4 regions of the Halomonas sp. AOP13-D3-9 genome follow, and region 2 is predicted to be linked to each of the others. Evidence: predicted binding sites of a transcription regulator. Region 2 holds the regulator's gene; each other region holds the start of a gene.
The links. Region 2 encodes sigma-54, which starts transcription at its own class of promoters, with help from an activator protein. Its sites were predicted from a motif close to TGGCACNNNNNTTGCTNT; they were not measured.
Positions count from the first base shown of each region.

Region 1 (4,630 bases), on a different contig from region 2:
TGAACCCAGTGGCTGTCGCTTAACAGCTGCCAGGTTTGTGCCTCCAGCGGGGCACGCACGTGCTCATCCAATTGGGCTTCGGTCAGATCATTCCCCTCGCTGTCCATTAGCGTACCCACGACGGCGTGCTCGCCATCTGGAGTCAAGTAAATCGCCATGTCTTGACCCTGCACGCTGGCGCCGTAGCCGCGCAATCCGCCGGGGGCATCGAATTGGCCATGAATCTCCAAGCCTTGATCGGCCAGTGCCTGGATAGGGGCGGGAAGCTCATCGGCATAGCTGAGGGAAGTGCCCCAAAGAGCTGTCAGTAGGAGAAAGCCGCTAAGGAAAGGGTGATGTTTCAAGTGCATGCCAGCGCCTTGTTCGAATAAGAGTGGGAGGCTAGAGATCTAATAACCGCCATCTTAACACTGGCAATCCCTAGTATAATGCTGTGCTGGTATTATCGCAGCACGACATTATTTAGGGATTATATGCTCTGTACTTGAGGCATTATGCCGCAACTGACGGTATTAGCTGTCAGCCACCAACCAACGTACCGCGTAAGGCGGAAGGGCGCCTTCGGCGACCCAAGGGTTGTCAGGATCCAGCGCTTGCCAGGCGTGTTTTTCAAGTGCCAGGGTAACTGCCTCACCCATGTTCTCTAAAGGAAGCGGTAGGTCGGTGACGTTATACAGCGCTAGCAGACGGCGACCATCGTGGAGCGGGCCGCGCTCTACCGCCAACAGTTCCGGTGCTGAGACCACAACCCGTTGAGCGGCATTGGGGTGAAAGCAGGGCTCCTTGCGGCGCTGGTCTAATAGCCGGTTTAAGGCGTGGAAAACATCGTGAGTGGGCGTTGACGGGCTATCGAGTAGAAGGTCAAGCTCGCTACGCTGCCAGCGCCGACGGTTGATCGAGCGCAGGCGCCCACTGCGCTCCACGCCTTCCACGTCATTGAGGGTGCCCGTTAGCGTATGGATATACAGCGCGGGGATGCCCTGTAAGCTGAGCATAATCGCTTGGCTGCATAGAAAGCGCGCAATCTGCCACGGGTCGGGGCCGCGGCGGGTGCCGCGCATGGCTTCAAACCAGGTGATATTGATCTCATAGGGCGTATCGCTGCCATCCGGGTTACTGCGCATGCTGACAAAGCCGCCGAACTTGTGCATCAGTTCCAGCAGCGCATCGCGCTCGTGATCGGGCAGCAAGCCTTCCAGTGGGCGCACGCCAATACCGTCGTGACTGGCCGTAAAGTTGAGATAGGTGCAGTGGTCAGGCAGCACGGGAAGGCTGGCAAGCCAGGTTTGCAGGGTGCTCGCTTCGCCACGGGTGAGGGTATGCAACAGCAGGGGGGGAAGGGCAAATTGATACACCATATGGGCCTCGTCGGGCTCACCTTCCGCAAGACGATCTAAGCCAAAATAACTGATGTTTTCCTGGTGGGGCACATTGGTTTCGGTAATCAGTAGGGTGCCTGGAGCCACGTGATCCACAATCGCCCTTAGCAGCCGCACCACGGTGTGGGTTTCCGGCAGATGAATGCAGGCGGTACCCAATTTCTTCCACAGAAAGGCCACCGCATCCAGACGCACAATCCGCGTGCCTTGCTCCAGGTAGAACAGCAAAATACCCACGAACTCGAGCAGTACATCCGGGTTTTCAAAGTTTAGATCAAGCTGGTCTTCGGAGAATGTCGCCCACAGATAGCGGGTGCCGCGCCGGGTGGAAATAGGGACTAGCAGTGGGCTGCTGCGCGGTCGCACCACCTGGGAGACATCGGTATCCGGGTCGACCTCGATAAAGTAGTCGCGCCCCGGCAGACTGCCGCTCAGGTAATCGACAAACCAGAGAGACTCCCTTGAAACGTGGTTGAGCACCAGGTCGGCCATTAAGTGATAATGGCTGCCCAGCTCGCGGATATGCGACCAGTCGCCGAGATCGGTGTTCACTTCCCGATAGTGGATCACCGAAAAACCGTCGTCGCTGCTCCAAGGAAAGAAAGGCAAAACGTGCACGCCGCTGATGCGATCGCCCAGCCGGGCTTGAAGAAAATCGCTAAGCACGGCCAGCGGTGGCTCGCCCTCTTCAAGGATCGAGTCGCCATAGCTGATCACCCACTGGTCTTTTTCGCTCCAGGAAGGTGCATTATTGGCGTTGGTTTCTACGGGGTTGGGTGAAAATGGGGCAAGCGACTGGAAATGTGCCAGGCGCTGGTTTAAACGGCGCTGCACTTCACCCGCCCGGGGCCCGTAAAGGTGGCTGAGGTAGTCATGAACGGTATTTGAAAATGTGTCGTGAACGGTCTTCTCAAAGGGGGGCATGGGGGACTCCTGATAAACAATCTGCCACAAACGCTGCAGCTTGTGTGCCAAATCGTTACAATACGAGGTTAATATCGCGTTTAAACGCTAAGATATATTAGCTTGTGGCAGTTGCTACTGCGAAACGCCATTAATAGCACACACATTGACAGGTTATAACACGCTAACTCGTGGGGCACGCCGACACGAGCTGACAACAGGTTGACCGCCATGCATTGCCCTTTTTGTGGTGCAAACGATACTCGAGTGACCGATTCGCGGCTGGTAGCCGATGGTGACCAGGTGCGCCGTCGCCGCCAGTGTGCGAGCTGCCATGAGCGCTTTACCACCTACGAGACCGCTGAATTGGTCATGCCGCGGGTGGTGAAGTCTGACGGCTCCCGGGAGAGCTTTAATGAAGCCAAACTGCGGGCAGGCATGCTGCGCGCACTGGAAAAACGCCCGGTCAGTGCTGAAGCCATTGAAGCGGCGGTGGAGCGCATTCGTCAAACCCTGCGCGCTCGGGGTGATCGTGAGATCAACGCCCGGGATATCGGTGAGTCGGTCATGCAAGCGCTTAAAACCCTTGATCACGTAGCCTATATCCGCTTCGCTTCGGTGTATCGCAAGTTCCAGGATCTGGATGAGTTTCGCGCTGAGATTGATCGGCTTTCCCAAGAGCCCCCAAACAAGAGCGGGCCGTCACAATGAGCAGCGATTTTAGCCACGCCGACCACCGCTATATGGCGCGGGCGCTGCAACTGGCGCAAAAGGGCTTATACACCACTGATCCCAACCCGCGGGTCGGCTGTGTGATTGTGCGTGATGAGCAGATTGTCGGTGAAGGCTTTCATCGGTGCGCCGGTGAACCCCATGCCGAAATCCACGCTTTGAATGCCGCCGGTGAGCGGGCCCAAGGGGCGACCGCCTACGTGACTCTGGAGCCCTGTTCTCACACCGGGCGCACCGGGCCCTGTGCGGTAGCCTTGAAGGAGGCCGGCGTGTCACGGGTAGTGATCGCGATGGTGGATCCTAACCCCCAGGTGAGCGGTCGCGGCATTCGCATGCTTGAAGAGGGCGGTGTCGAGGTTGCTGTGGGCTTGCTTGAGAGTGAAGCGCGTGGGTTGAACCCCGGCTTTATTGCTCGCATGACCCAACAGCGTCCCTTTGTGCGCCTGAAAATGGCGATGAGTTTAGACGGCCGTACCGCCATGGGATCCGGGGAGTCCCAGTGGATTACCGGGCCCGAAGCGCGTACCCAGGTGCAGCGGCTGCGGGCGCGCTCCAGCGCCATATTGAGCGGTGTGGAGTCGCTTATTATGGACGACTCACGGCTAACGCTACGCAAAGAGCAGCTGTACCTCGATAATGTTGACGACGTGGTTCGCCGCCAGCCTCTGCGGGTGATTTTAGATACCCACTTGCGCTTACCCCTGGCGGCGGCCTGTTTAAGCGAACCAGGACGGACGCTAGTGATCACCACGCCAGAGCACGCGGAGGAGAAGCGCGAACGGCTAATCCAAGCGGGTGCGGAAGTTCAGATAGTGCCCGCTGGGAGCGATGGCCGTATCGATCTAGTGGCAATGCTGCAGTGGTTAGCGGAAAATGAACAGGTTAACGAACTGCTGGTGGAAACCGGTGCGACGCTGGCGGGCGCTATGCTTGACGCGGCGCTGGTCGATGAACTGCAGCTGTTCGTCGCCCCCACGCTGTTAGGTGGCGAAGCACGGCCGCTTTTTGCGCTGCCAGGGCTCTCGCGTATGGCCGACCAGCGGCGTTTAACCATTCATGATATGCGAGCGGTGGGACGTGATTGGCGCATTATCGCTTCTCCTCAGGCGACTAGCGCATTGAACGAGAGCAAGGTACCCTGACGCGCAAAATCATGACTAACAGACGCGACGGTTTTCGTGAAAAATGTCACGAAAACCGTTCGTGATAACCGTTCATGACAACCGCTTGCAAAAACATAAATTGGAGATTCCATGGCGCACCCCTCCTCTAGAGGCTTAGCCCCTATCGCCGAGCTGGTTGAAGATATTCGCCAGGGCAAAATGGTGATTCTCATGGACGATGAGGATCGCGAAAATGAAGGTGATATCATCATGGCCGCCGAAAAAGTGCAGGCCGAGCATATCAACTTTATGGCCCGTTTTGCCCGTGGCTTGATCTGTATGCCAATGACCCGTGCCCGTTGCGAGCAGCTTAACCTGCCGCTGATGGTGCGTGATAACGGCTCCGGTTTTGGTACCAAATTTACGCTTTCGATTGAGGCAACCGAAGGGGTCACGACCGGTATTTCCGCGGCGGATCGAGCGCGCACAGTACAGGCAGCGGCGGCGCCCCAT
Region 1 is NZ_JBQSYH010000024.1:62,860-67,489, reverse strand. Features, by position in the region: gene dsbG (thiol:disulfide interchange protein DsbG) at 1-350, opposite strand, end outside; gene ACT3UM_RS21820 (sugar phosphorylase) at 513-2,303, opposite strand; gene nrdR (transcriptional regulator NrdR) at 2,514-2,993, shown strand; gene ribD (bifunctional diaminohydroxyphosphoribosylaminopyrimidine deaminase/5-amino-6-(5-phosphoribosylamino)uracil reductase RibD) at 2,990-4,156, shown strand; gene ribBA (bifunctional 3,4-dihydroxy-2-butanone-4-phosphate synthase/GTP cyclohydrolase II) at 4,268-4,630, shown strand, end outside.
Region 1: ACT3UM_RS21820 (sugar phosphorylase) is a predicted target of sigma-54. The motif match lies at 2,336-2,353, and genes of this name have one in related genera.

Region 2 (4,630 bases):
AAGAGCCCGAAGCCGTACTCTACGACAGCGAAAACCGTCAGTGGCTGGCCAGCGCCGATGTCGGCACGCTCAATACCGCTACCCAAGCCCTGCTGCTGTCAGGTTCGGCTCGTCTGGTCGCGCCGGATGAAGGCTGGCAGCTAGATACTGAGCTATTGCATTATGATGGCCTAACTCAGCATGCGTGGAGTGCAACACCGGTAATGCTGCAGCAACCGCCCCAGCAAATGAGTGCCTCACGCATGGATGTGTGGCTTAACAATAGCCAGGTTCGGCTAACTGATAATGTGCGCGGCACGCACCCCCCGGCCACGCAACGCTAATAGGAATTGTCATGAAAGCACTTATTTACACCGCCCTGTTTGCGCTCGCGATGCCGCTATCGGCTCTGGCCCAAACCTCACAACAGGCCCCGGTGGAAATCGAAGCCGACCGTTTAGATCTCGACCAACGGGCGGGCACCGCCGTGTATACCGGGAATGTGGATATTCGTCAGGGCGAGATGCGGCTGCGCGGGGAGCGGGTAGAGATCGAACGCAACGCGGCTGGTGAACTCTCGACGGCAACCGCCACCGGTGAGCGCGCCTACCTGCGCCATCAAGCCGAAGGGCAAGATGGCCCGACGGAAGGTTGGGCGCGAAGGATTATTTACCACGTCGCCGAGCGCCGCGTAGAGCTAATCGACCAAGCCGAACTGATCCAACAGGAAGATACCTTTACCGGTGGGCGCCTTGAGTATTTTATTGACCGCGAAGTGATTCAAGCGCGCTCTGACGTTGACGGCAGTGAGCCCCAGCGCATTCGTATGACGATTCAGCCTGAACAATAGGGAGCCAAGCTGTGGCAACTGCTGACACTGCGCCGATCAAAACCCTGTATGCCCACCACCTGGCGAAGAGCTACAAGCGTCGTCGAGTGGTCAAAGACATCAATTTAGAGATCTCCCAAGGCAGTATTGTTGGCCTACTGGGCCCCAACGGCGCAGGGAAAACCACCTCGTTCTATATGATTGTCGGGCTGGTGAAATCCGATGCTGGCAAGGTCGGAATCGATGCGGTGGATTTAACCCGCGCGCCGATGCACGAGCGCGCAGCGGCGGGTATTGGCTACCTCCCCCAAGAGGCGTCTATTTTTCGCAAGCTCTCGGTTGCCGATAACATTATGGCGATACTCGAGACGCGCAAAGAGCTTGACCGCGCAGGACGCGCACAGCGCCTGGAAGCGCTACTCGAAGACTTTCATATCACCCACATTCGCGACAACCTTGGCATGAGCCTTTCGGGCGGTGAGCGCAGGCGTGTAGAAATTGCCCGCTCGCTGGCCACTGACCCTGCCTTTATTCTACTGGATGAGCCCTTTGCCGGCGTCGACCCTATTTCGGTAGGCGAGATCAAAACCATCATCCGTGCGCTGAAGCAGCGTCATATTGGCGTGCTGATCACCGATCACAACGTGCGTGAAACCCTCGATATTTGCGATATCGCCTATATCGTGGGTGATGGGCAAATCATTGCCAGCGGCTCACCCAGTGCCATTCTCGATAATCAGAAGGTCAGAGACGTATATCTGGGCGCTGATTTTCGCCTTTAAACTGATCAACTGTGCCGACAATTATCGCCTGCCCTTAAACCTATTTTTTGGTTCTGTAAATAGCGCTCTGCAACAACTTTACTACCAATGGCATGCTTATTGCACTTGCACCGGGCACTCACTCGCACTAGGGTGGAGCATTCTGATTAACGAGTGGTTCTCAGATGGTCATGAAAGCTTCTCTCCAACTGCGTATCGGCACACAGCTGACCATGACGCCCCAGTTGCAACAGGCGATTGCGCTGTTGCAACTCTCGACGCTGGACCTTCGTCAAGAAATTCAGCAGGCCCTAGATGCCAATCCCATGCTGGAGCAGGAAGATGAATTTGATGAGCAGGCTGTCAGCGAGCCTAAAGAGGAAGAGTGGTCAGAAAGCATCCCCACTGAACTCTCGGTAGATAGCGACTGGTCAGATACCTATCAGGATATGGGTAGCCAGGGCGGCAGCAGCAGCGAAGGCCCCGACTTTGAGCGTCAGGCGGCCGGACAAAGCCTGCATGGGCACCTACTGTGGCAACTCGCCATGACCGACTTTAGCGCTCGCGAACAGCTTGTCGCAGAGAGCCTAATCGACGCGCTCGATGCGAACGGCTACTTAACCCAGCCGCTTAACGATATCCGTGAGGGCCTGCGCGCCCAGGGCGTTGACGGGCTTAGCCAGCGCGAAGTGGAAACCATTCTGCTCAAACTCCAGCAGTTTGAGCCGACCGGCATCTTTGCCCGCGACCTGCGTGAATGCCTGATGCTGCAGCTCGCCGCCCTGCCCGATGATACGCCGCTACTGGTTCCCGCCCGCCGCCTAGTGCGGCAGTTCCTTGAAGCGCTTGGCAAGGATGACATGCGTCTGCTAAAGCGCCGCCTGGGGCTCGATGACCAACAGCTGGCCGATGTCATCCTACTTATTCGCAGCCTCGACCCTCGCCCAGGCAGCGCCTACGGCGACACCGATGACAGCTATGTAACCCCCGACCTGGTCGTCCGCCACGATAACGAAGGCTGGCATTTAGAACTCAACCCAGAGGCCCTGCCACGGCTGCGTATTCAGCCCGACTACGCCAGCTTGATTAAGCGTGCGGACAAAAGCGATGACAACCAGTTTCTCAAAGAGCACCTCCAGGAAGCACGCTGGCTGATTAAGAGCCTCTCGAGCCGTAACGATACGCTGCTGCGCGTGGGGCGCGAAATCATCACCCGCCAGATTGGCTTTTTAGAGCACGGTGAAGAAGCCATGAAGCCGCTGATACTGGCCGATATTGCCGAAGCTGTGGAGATGCACGAATCGACGATTTCACGGGTCACGACGCAAAAATATATCCATACCCCCCGGGGCGTGTTCGAGCTCAAGTACTTTTTCTCAAGTCAGGTAAGCGGTCAAGATGGCGACAGTCACTCCAGCACCGCCATCCGCGCGCGACTCAAGAAATTGATTCAAGAGGAGCCACCCGGCAAGCCGCTCTCAGACAGCCGCTTGGTCACGCTATTAGGCGAAGGGGGGATTCAAGTGGCACGGCGTACGGTGGCTAAATATCGTGAGGCCATGGGCATTCCCTCCTCCAGTGAGCGGCGCCGTTTACGCTAGGTTATGTCGACGTTGCAGCGAATCTCTCGACAAGGGCTTTGCAACGCGGCAAAAAGGGTTACAATCGAAGTACAGTCCGATGGATAAGGAGCACGTCAATGCAAGTAAATATCACTGGTCATCACGTAGAACTGACTGACGCCTTGCGTGACTATGTCAACGAAAAGCTTGAGCGTGTAGAGCGCCATTACGACAATATAACCACGGTGCAAGTCACCTTATCAGTGGAGAAAGAGCGCCAGCAGGCCGCTTGTACGCTGCACGCCGCAGGTGCTGACTTACATGCGGAAGCCCTCGACAGTGATATGTACGCCGCTATCGACGCCCTAGCGGATAAAATCGACCGTCAACTCGTTAAACACAAGGAAAAAGCACAAGCTCGCGCCCAAGGCGCAGGTGTGCGTTAATTCAATGACGTTGGAAACCATACTCCCCCCGGAGCGCGTTCTGTTTGACGTACCCGGGGGCAGCAAAAAAAGGGTGCTGGAGTTTTACAGCACCTTTATCGCGCAAAATATCCCCAGCCTGGACAGCCAAGAAGTGTTTAGCCGTTTAATCGGCCGCGAGCGCTTAGGCAGTACCGGTATTGGTAACGGTGTGGCTATTCCTCATGCGCGTAGCCCCCACTGCAACGCTCCTATCGCTGGTTTTTTAAAACTCTCAGAAGCGATTGATTTTGACGCTATCGACGGTGACCCGGTAGATCTGGTGTTTGTCCTGCTGGTACCCGAAGAGGCAGATGACACGCACCTCTCTCTGCTCGGCCAAGTAGCGACCATCATGAATGATGCGGATACACGCCAGCAGCTGCGTAAAGCAGCCAGTCAGCGAGAGCTACTTGAGCTGATTACCGCCAAAATTCGTGAGCAATCCGCGTAAAGATCTTCAAACCTGTTTTAAGGTTCATTATGGCAGGTAATGTTTTGCTCACCACCCTCAACGCAGCTTGACCAAAGCAAAGAGAGACTCTATGCAACTGGTGATCATTAGCGGCCGCTCCGGGTCAGGCAAATCTATCGCTCTACAGGCGCTGGAAGATCTTGGCTATTATGCCATTGATAACCTCCCCGCTATGCTGCTGGGCTCGTTGGTGGACGAATTACGCGACCAGGGTGACCGTGCTCACTTGGCGGTCAGTATTGATGCCCGTAATTTGCCGGGAGCGCTGGAGCGCCTACCGTCTTTGTTAGAAGAGTTGCGCCAGCGTAAAATCGATTTTCAAGTTATTTACTTGACCACCGATGCCCGTATCCTGCTTGAGCGTTACTCCGCTACCCGGCGACGCCATCCGCTGACTCGGGATAGCGAGATGACCCTGGAAGAGGCGATCAACAAAGAAGAGGAGACGCTGGAGGATATTCGCGATCTCGCCGATCTATTGATCGATACATCACGCTTATCGGTACACGATTTGCGCCGTCGCATTACCGACCAGGTAGCGCACCAGCGCCGCGATAAGC
Region 2 is NZ_JBQSYH010000005.1:269,441-274,070, reverse strand. Features, by position in the region: gene lptC (LPS export ABC transporter periplasmic protein LptC) at 1-323, shown strand, start outside; gene lptA (lipopolysaccharide transport periplasmic protein LptA) at 335-829, shown strand; gene lptB (LPS export ABC transporter ATP-binding protein) at 841-1,590, shown strand; gene ACT3UM_RS07775 (RNA polymerase factor sigma-54) at 1,755-3,170, shown strand; gene hpf (ribosome hibernation-promoting factor, HPF/YfiA family) at 3,269-3,577, shown strand; gene ACT3UM_RS07765 (PTS sugar transporter subunit IIA) at 3,582-4,049, shown strand; gene rapZ (RNase adapter RapZ) at 4,141-4,630, shown strand, end outside.

Region 3 (4,630 bases), on a different contig from region 2:
GCACCGCAGCCAGCCAGTAACAGTAGCGTCATGCCAATGGCCACCGCTTGGGAGGTGTGGCTAATAGAGCGAATGCGCCGTGTAGCGAAAAGTGTCATCAGCATGAAATTACCACGTATCAGTAAGAGGAACGGAAGGGGTGGCAGGTGCCTGAGGCACGCGGTTTGGCGCATATTGACGACGATCACCGGCATTAATGTAGTAAATGTTGGACGAAGAGTAGAGAATTCGCTCGCCGTCGATAATCTGCGTGGTCACGATGATCTCTTCGTTGCCCGTATTCGTCCAGCTACCGCTGGTGGTATCAGCGAGCATGCCCGCAGGGATTAAGCCCAGAGCAGGTTCGCTCCAGTGATTAAACGGTATAGTGGCCACCGCGATGCCTGCGGTGAGTGCAGTAAATGCACCGACGGGTGGGCGGATAAAACCACGGTCCCGGTGTTCGACGACTTCGACATCAAAGGTAATATTGGCACTGTTTGCAGTGGGCACAGTGGTGAGGTTGGCGCCCCGTGAGACCAGTTCGCTGGTCAGCAGGGCGCGAAAGCCGCGGCCAAATTCACCGCCACTGTAGGCGTGCAGTGCTTCACTATCTGACTCACTGATGTGTAAATCGCGATTGCGAACACGCTCACGCTGCAAAATACTGGTAGCTTCGTGGCGGGCCAGTACATCCCAGTGATGGGCGGCCTGCATACGCTGCTGTTCGCTATAGGGGTAAGTAGTGGCAATCGGCGCTTGGGAGGTATTGGCATAAAAGCAGCCGCTAAGCATTAAGCTTGCCAGCCCCAGGCTCACAGGACGTATAAAAAAAGAGGGAAATGGAAATAGTCTGGGACGGATGCGCACCTGCGGGTTCCTTTTTCGCTACAAAACGGCTTTTGATAGACTGTTCACTTTGCTTAGTTTGCCATGCCTAATACGGCGTGCCTAACGTGATTTGCTGAGTTTTTAAGTACCCATTTCGACTTACTTAATTCTGATTATACCTAGCTAGATCGGCCAAGAGGTTAAAAACTTGAATGAGCGATAATACCAATGCTTGAAGATCACCGCAGCGGCCCGCGCCATGATTCGCTGATGTCGGCTTACCATGAAAGCGATAGCGGTAGCGGATGGATGATTAGTTACCTCGATATTATGACGCTGTTGGTAGCGCTATTTGTGGTCATTATCGCCGCTGCTGGGCCGGTAATCCCTAAGTGGAATCAGGAGGATAGCGAGAAAGCTAGCGAATACGCCTACACATCAACACCTGCATGGGAAGTCCCTCTACCCGAGCCGTTGGCCCAGGTAAACCATGAGCGTGCCAGCGTTGTCCGGTGGCGCCAGGCCGGATTGAACCCTATGGCCATTAGCGCGGCGCTCGGCGTGGCAGGGCTGCCCACGCTGACGGATTTACCGCGCCGTCGAACAAGCTTTGGTGTCCCGCCGCTTTTGGCAGCGCCAGCGCCCCCCGTCGAGCCGACGATCACTCTGCCAAAACTGCTGATGCCCGCGGGCAGCGAAAATTTTACATCGCCCTTGGCAGACTACATGGTGGTGTTAACTGATCGCCCCCCAGTGAATGTGCAAGCAGTGAGTGATGAATCGGTAGCGGGAGCCCTTGCCCTGGATCAGGCGCTCTCCCTGCGCGTTGCAGAGTCTACTTACCTGCCCGATCTTGACGGTGTGGAAGTTTCGCGGGTGGCGGAAGGGATTAGTCTTCGCGTGCAGGATCAACTGCTATTCCCATCTGCAACGGCTGAGTTAACCAGCGATGGATCGTCACTAGTGGGCAGTTTGCTGGAGACAATTCAACGCTATGATGGCGAAGTATGGGTTGAGGGCCACTCGGATAGTCAGACCATTAGCACTGATGAGTTCTCGTCTAACTGGGCATTGTCTAGCGCTCGCGCTATTGCCATCGTGGAAGCGCTGGAAGCCGCCGGAGTGGATGCTGAGCGGCTACGCGCCGTAGGTTTGGCGGCCACAAAGCCATTGGAAAGCAACGCCACAGCGGAAGGGCGTGCGCGCAACCGGCGGGTTGAAGTGGTGATTCATGTCGAGTAGTGGGTGAATACTCACTGTTGCGAGGTTCTATTAAATTGTAGGAGGGCGCTTCCAGCGCGCGAAGGGTGCCGCAGGCGCCCTCTTCGGTGGGGCAAAAAAAAGCCCGCCGGGGGAGGCGGGCATCAAAGGGCTTGGCTCACTGCAGCCCACTGGCATCAGGTGAGGGGTGTACAGGATCACCAGTGGGTACAGGTCTAGTATAGCTATTTATAAGGCGTTGCCAAGTGCTGTGACGTTTATTTATAGCTTTATTGCCACTTTAGTCAGTGCTAATGCGCTTTTTTCTTAGAAAAACGTAGAGGTTGCAGAAAGTTGTAGAAGGTTTGTAGTAACAAGAGGCGCACCGATCTGTTTCATGCACCCTTTTGGCGCGCCTAGACTGCCCCTTTTTGGTGCTTGTGGGTTTTCCGAATGTTTTATCCCGTAAGATTCGGTGTAACTCGTTGTTGAACCGGCACTTCTCCATTTTGGCTTATAAATTGCTATGCTCTTGATAGTCAATTAATTGCTGGTCTGCGCCCATTTGATGTTCTAGACATGATGTCGTCAGCATGCGTTAAGGCCGAAAAGAGGTAGTGCCATGCCTGAATCCGCTCGTCTCTCCGCATCAACGCCTTCAGCAGCATCAACTCCGTCGGTTGATCCCGCTCTGCAGCCTCGGCTGGTAGTGACCGATCTAGATGGCTCGCTGCTTGATCATCACAGTTATGACTTCAGCCCTGCGGCCCCCTGGCTTGCCCGTCTAAAGCAGATGGGGGTGCCGGTGATTCCGGTGACCAGTAAAACCCGTGCCGAACTGATTCCCCTGCGCGAAGCGCTGGGCCTCACAGCAACGCCGTTTATTGCGGAAAACGGGGCGGTTATTGGTCTGCCGCCAGGCTGGTGCCATGCGCGCTTGGACCGCCCAGGAAGTGGTCGCGATGGTGTCGTTATCAAGCATCCTGGTGTGGATGTTGGCTTTATTCGTGCCCGATTGAAGGTATGGCGTGAACGTCTGGATATTCGTTTCACTCGCATGGGGGAGCTGAGTGTCCCCGAGGTGATGGAACTCACTGGGCTTGACGCAGTTCGCGCCCGGGATGCAAGGCAGCGGGAAGGCAGTGAGCCGCTGCTGTGGCAGGACACCCAAGCGGCTTTGGAGGCGTTTCGCGCTGCTTTAGAAGGGGATGGACTACAGCTGACTCAAGGCGGGCGTTTTTGGCATGTTATGGGGCTCTCCGCCGATAAGGGCAATGCCGTCGAGTGGCTGGTTAAACGTTTTACGGCATTAAGAGGCCGCGCGCCGCTTTCCTTAGGGTTAGGAGATGGGCCGAACGATATCACCATGCTCGAAGCAGTCGATCAAGCGGTCGTGATCCGTGGTTGCCACGACTTAGCCGTTGAGCCCCATAACACTTCGCTTTATCGCACCGAGGCAACAGGGCCAACCGGCTGGGCCGAGGGGGTGGCCTACTGGTGGGGGCGAGATGACCGCCGTTTAGCGACGGCGGAGAAAGATGCTGCTGTGTTCTCGGAATCCAGTTCTTTGAGTACAGTTCTTTGAATGCAGGGAGGTAAGTGCATGAGTGACTTTCATCAAAACGGAATTATTACCGACTTTCACAACCTTACCCGGCGCTCGGTGGAGGAGCTGGAACAAGAGCTGTGCCAGTTTGCTCGACGACGCCCCATGGGGCTGATTCTGCCGTCGCTGTTTTCGGAGCTGGAAGGGCCTGCACTGTCGGCGATCGTCGATGAGTTGGTTAAAGTCCCGTATCTCAATGAAATTGTCATTGGCCTGGATCGTGCCGATCGGGAGCAGTTTTTGTACGCGCGCGATTTCTTCTCTCGCCTGCCCCAGCACACGCGCATTTTATGGAACGACGGCCCACGGCTGCGCGCCCTGGATGCAGAGTTGGAAGAGCATGGGCTAGGCTCACTGGAGCCCGGCAAGGGGCGCAATGTGTGGTACTGCGCAGGCTATATGCTGTCGTCAGGGCGTTCGGCGGTGGTGGGGTTGCACGACTGCGATATTTTGACCTATGAGAGGGGACTGCTGGCGCGCTTGATGTATCCGGTGGCTCACCCCAATTTCAACTACAGCTTCTGCAAAGGTTATTACCCACGCATTGCCGAGGGCAAGCTGAACGGGCGCGTATCACGTCTGTTAGTTACACCGCTGTTGCGGGCGCTTAAAACTGTCTGCGGGCCGATGCCGTATCTCGATTACCTGGATAGTTTTCGTTATCCGCTCTCGGGAGAGTTTGCGATGCGTAGCGAAGTGCTTGAGGGAATTCGTATGCCGGCGGATTGGGGCCTGGAAATTGGTGTGCTGTCGGAGTTGCAGCGTAATTACTCTCTGCGGCAGCTCTGCCAGGTGGATATTGCCGATGCCTACGACCATAAACATCAGCCGGTCAGTGAGGACGACCCCAATGGCGGCCTAAACCGCATGAGTCTGGATATTTCAAAAGCGCTCTATCGCAAACTGGCCACCCAGGGCATTACTTTTAGCAGCGAAGATTTCCGCACCCTTAAAGCCACCTATTACCGCTTTGCGCTGGATTTGATTGAAGCCTACGATCACGATGCCACCATG
Region 3 is NZ_JBQSYH010000024.1:73,848-78,477, reverse strand. Features, by position in the region: gene ACT3UM_RS21875 (FlgO family outer membrane protein) at 1-104, opposite strand, end outside; gene ACT3UM_RS21870 (hypothetical protein) at 109-774, opposite strand; gene ACT3UM_RS21865 (OmpA family protein) at 1,039-2,052, shown strand; gene ACT3UM_RS21860 (HAD-IIB family hydrolase) at 2,633-3,595, shown strand; gene ACT3UM_RS21855 (glycosyltransferase family protein) at 3,614-4,630, shown strand, end outside.
Region 3: ACT3UM_RS21860 (HAD-IIB family hydrolase) is a predicted target of sigma-54. The motif match lies at 2,521-2,538, and genes of this name have one in related genera.

Region 4 (4,630 bases), on a different contig from region 2:
GCAGGTAGAAATTTTGCCCCCATAGGTTGGCGTGGTGATAGTTGACGTTGACCAGCTTGCGGTCGGTTTCTGGGTCGCGTTCTGAACGGTAACCGTCGCGAATCTCGGCATTGTTCAGGTTGGGTGTCGCCGCGTCGAGGTTGGGAAAGTAAACGCCGCGATCGCCTTCGTAGCCGGAACGATACAGCTGGGCGCCCAGCTCCAAACTCTGCTCGTCGCTCAATTGGAAGGAGAGATTGCCCAGTACATCAATACTGCGGTTGTCCTGCAGGTCGGTTTGGGCGATATCGGGGAAGATCTCTTGGCCGCTGCCATCATACTGGCGGCCGTTATCACCAATGGCAGTGCCCAGGTAGCCTTGAACCCGCTCGTTGCCGCCGCTGATCGATTGCGACAGGCGCCGATCCAGGTCATTGCTGTTGTTGAAGCCGGTGGTGATGCCTGCTTCGGTGCGCCAGTTAAGGCCTTCCTCGCCTTTGCGGGTAATGATATTGATCAACCCCCCGGTCGCGCCGCCGCCATAAAGGCTGCTGGCGCCGGAGAGAACTTCCACCCGCTCAATGTTAAAGGGGTCGATGGCATCGAATTGGCGTGAAAGCCCGCGGGAGCTGTTCAGCGATACACCATCGATAAGCACCTGCACACCACGACCGCGCATATTTTGCCCATAATTGGTGCGCCCTTGCGGTGCCAGATCTAGCCCTGGAACCAGACGCCCCAATGCCGTCTTGAGGTCTGCACCATTGCGGGTCTGTTGTTGCAGCATCTCTTTGTCAATTACCCATACCGCACCGGGAATTTGGCTGATCTGGGTGGGCGTACGGGAGCCTACGACCACCATGGTGTCGGCGGCGTCCGCGTCGGAGGTCGTGTTTTGGGCGAAAATGCTGTTGGAGAAACCCAGTAACAGACCAGTGCCGATAAGTGCAGCAGTTGAAGAAGGCGACTTGGGGAAAGGCGATTTTGTAAATGGAAGCGCGTACATGGTGAACAATCCGCGAACAGTGAGGAGTTAAGAGGCGGAGAGTATCACTCGGAAACACAAAGTCAACGATAGTGATTCGTGTTTATGCGGGGGCGATGGTTTGCTGATAAATGCAGCAATAGGCCATTGCTCTATTGCTGCTTATGAAGCCAAAGCGTTAAGCGGGCTTATTCTTCTGCTCGGTATCGGTATCGGTATCGGTATCTGGTTCGGGGGTTGGCACTGGCGGCACTTCTGCTTCCACCGGTGTGGCAGTGGAGGTCGTTGACGCTTCAACGGCGGCTTCAAGGTTGGCGACCTGGCGCTCTAATGCCTCTACCCGAGACCGAGTGCGCTGCAGTACGTCCATTAAAATGTCGAAATCTTCCCGTGAGACAAGCTCCAGGCGATCAAAGGCGCCGCGTACGACTTGCTGCACGCCCTTTTGAATATCTTCCGGTGCCTGGGAAGCGTTTTGTAAACGGTCGCCAATCTGCTGGGCCAGTCGGCTAATGCGGTCTTGAGGCGCCATCGCTGCTCTCTCCTTAACTCGCTAAATGAACATCTATAAAAACTGCTTACCGATAAGGATACGCAACAGTTGGCGAATTCGCATGCGCCGCGTGAATTTCCTGTTAAGCGAATGGTTTGCATCGAAATGGAGCAGGCAACTTTTGCTTACGCTCTTTTTTGGTGCAATAGCGGTGATGAGAGAATGAATTTGCCCAGACTTAGCGCTGAAGTGTGCTGTGGTTGTTGGCTAGTAGTCTGAATTATAAGAAAAAAAAGTCAGCTGGCACAGTATGCGCATTATCGGTTCAGGTGCTTATTCTGGCGGCTGTGCCGCTACCAATCTAGCAGGACTTATCCAGCAGGGGAGATCCGGGATGAAACTCATCACCGCTATCATCAAGCCATTTAAGCTCGACGACGTCCGTGAGGCGTTAGCCGACAACGGCGTTCAGGGCATTACGGTCACTGAAGTTAAAGGTTTTGGCCGTCAGAAAGGGCATACCGAGTTGTATCGTGGCGCGGAATACGTCGTCGACTTTCTACCCAAGGTAAAAGTGGAAGTGGCCGTGGACGATGCTCGCCTAGAAAGCGTGCTAGATGCTATTTGCAGTGCGGCTAATAGCGGCAAGATCGGCGACGGCAAGGTGTTTGTGACACCGCTTGAAGACGTTATTCGGATTCGGACAGGCGAACGCGGTGCAGACGCCGTTTAACGCTGTTTTTTCGGATCATTTCTATAGTTCAACGGGGAACTTACAATGAATGAGTTGACTGATCTGAGCTACGCGCTCGATACGTTCTACTTTCTAATATGTGGTGTGCTCGTCATGTGGATGGCCGCTGGCTTCTCCATGCTAGAAGCGGGCTTGGTACGCTCCAAGAACACCGCTGAAATCCTCACCAAAAACATCGCGCTGTTTGCGATTGCCTGCACCATGTATCTATTGGTGGGCTACTACATCATGTACTCCAGCAGCGCGGGCGGCTTCCTACCCAACCTGGGTTTCCTGATTGGCGCTGAAAACAGCGTGGATGCGGTGACCGCAGGTGGCGACGACGCACCTTACTACTCCATGCGTTCCGACTTCTTCTTCCAGGTAGTTTTCGTTGCGACCGCTATGTCGATTGTGTCGGGCGCGGTTGCCGAGCGTATGAAACTTTGGGCGTTTCTGGCCTTTGCTGTGGTCATGACCGCGGTTATCTACCCGGTGTCTGGCTACTGGACCTGGGGCGGCGGTTGGTTGTCTGAAGTGGGCTACTCTGACTACGCGGGTTCAGGCATTGTGCACCTTGCCGGTGCGGCTGCAGCGCTAGCAGGTGTGATTGTGCTGGGCCCACGTAAAGGTAAATACGGTAAAGATGGCTCAATCCACGCTATTCCAGGCGCCAACATGCCGTTGGCAACGCTGGGTACTTTCATCCTGTGGATGGGGTGGTTCGGTTTCAACGGCGGTTCTGAGCTCAAGCTGGCGGCGGTTGATTCTGCTAACAATGTGGCGCAAGTGTTTGTGAATACCAACGCTGCGGCGGCAGGTGGTGTGATTGCCGCACTGATTCTGGCCAAACTGTGGTTCCGTAAAGCCGACCTGACCATGGCGTTGAACGGTGCACTGGCTGGCTTGGTGGCAATCACCGCTGATCCGCTCTCTCCGACCGCACTGAGCGCTACCATTATTGGCGCGATTGGCGGCATCATCGTGGTAGCAGCCATCGTCACTCTCGATAAAGTGAAGCTGGATGATCCGGTCGGCGCGATCTCGGTTCACGGTGTTGTCGGTATCTGGGGCGTGTTGGCAGTGCCGCTGAACAATGACGGTGCATCGTTTGGAGCTCAGATCATCGGTATCGTGGGTATCTTCGCTTGGGTCTTCCTGGCAAGCCTAGTGGTATGGCTGATCTTGAAAGCCATCATGGGTATCCGGGTTAGCGAAGAAGAAGAGTACGAAGGCGTGGATATCGCCGAGTGCGGTCTTGAAGCTTATCCCGAGTTTGGTATTAAGAAATAAAGAGCGGTATTAAGAAATAAACAGCGGCATTAAGAAATAACTTAATGCTGATCAAGTGAGCTGGCGTGCTCCTTACGGCCTCCCCTTAGTGGGAGGCTTTTTTATTCTCTGCCAATAGCGGTGTATGCTGGTAGTTAGCGGTCATCGGTTGCGACACGCGCAGCCATGCAACCCGACCCCATCACGGCCACCCAGTTAGAGGATATGGTAATGAAATTGATCACAGCTATTATCAAGCCGTTTAAGCTCGACGATGTGCGCGAGTCGCTCTCTGATATCGGTGTACAGGGTATTACGGTGACGGAAGTGAAGGGCTTTGGGCGCCAGAAAGGGCATACCGAGCTGTATCGCGGTGCTGAGTATGTGGTGGACTTCCTGCCTAAAGTGAAGCTGGAAGTCGCTGTGGACGACGATATGGCCGAGCAGGTGATTGATGCCATCACCCAGGTAGCTAACACCGGTAAAATCGGCGACGGCAAAATCTTTGTGATGCCGCTAGAGCAGGTGATCCGTATCCGTACCGGCGAAACGGGCAAAGATGCGGTTTAAACGCTGGTGAGTTGTAAATTGTAAGTGGTAAGTAGCACAAAGCCCCTGTGGAGCATCTCCAGCAGGGGCTTTGTATGAGTGATGCATCACTATAGCGGCTAAACTTTTTTCTATTCACCACTCACTCATTACGATTCACTACTTACGTCTCACTTCTCGACAAACGCACGCTCAATGACGTAGTCGCCTGGCTCGCCCATGCGCGGCGAGATGTTCAGGCCCAGCTCGTCGAGGAGTGCGCTGGTATCGTCCAGCATGGCGGGGCTGCCGCAGATCATCGCACGATCTTGGCGCGGGTCGATGGGCGGCAGGCCAGTGTCTTCAAACAGCTTGCCCGTACGAATATGGTCGGTCAGGCGCCCCATGGTATGGAACTCTTCCCGGGTAACGGTCGGGTAGTAGACCAGCTTTTCAGCGATGTCTTCACCCAGGTACTCATGGGCTGGCAGCTCTTTGGTGATGAAGTCGGCGTAGGCTAATTCAGAGACTTCGCGCACACCGTGAACCAGCACGATTTTCTCAAAGCGCTCGTAGACTTCCGGGTCTTGAATCAAGCTCATAAACGGTGCCAAGCCGGTGCCGGTTGAGAGCATGTAAA
Region 4 is NZ_JBQSYH010000008.1:212,471-217,100, reverse strand. Features, by position in the region: gene ACT3UM_RS11085 (TonB-dependent receptor) at 1-985, opposite strand, end outside; gene ACT3UM_RS11080 (accessory factor UbiK family protein) at 1,143-1,496, opposite strand; gene ACT3UM_RS11075 (P-II family nitrogen regulator) at 1,852-2,190, shown strand; gene ACT3UM_RS11070 (ammonium transporter) at 2,236-3,483, shown strand; gene glnK (P-II family nitrogen regulator) at 3,694-4,032, shown strand; gene ACT3UM_RS11060 (ferredoxin--NADP reductase) at 4,182-4,630, opposite strand, start outside.
Region 4: ACT3UM_RS11075 (P-II family nitrogen regulator) is a predicted target of sigma-54. The motif match lies at 1,759-1,776, and genes of this name have one in related genera.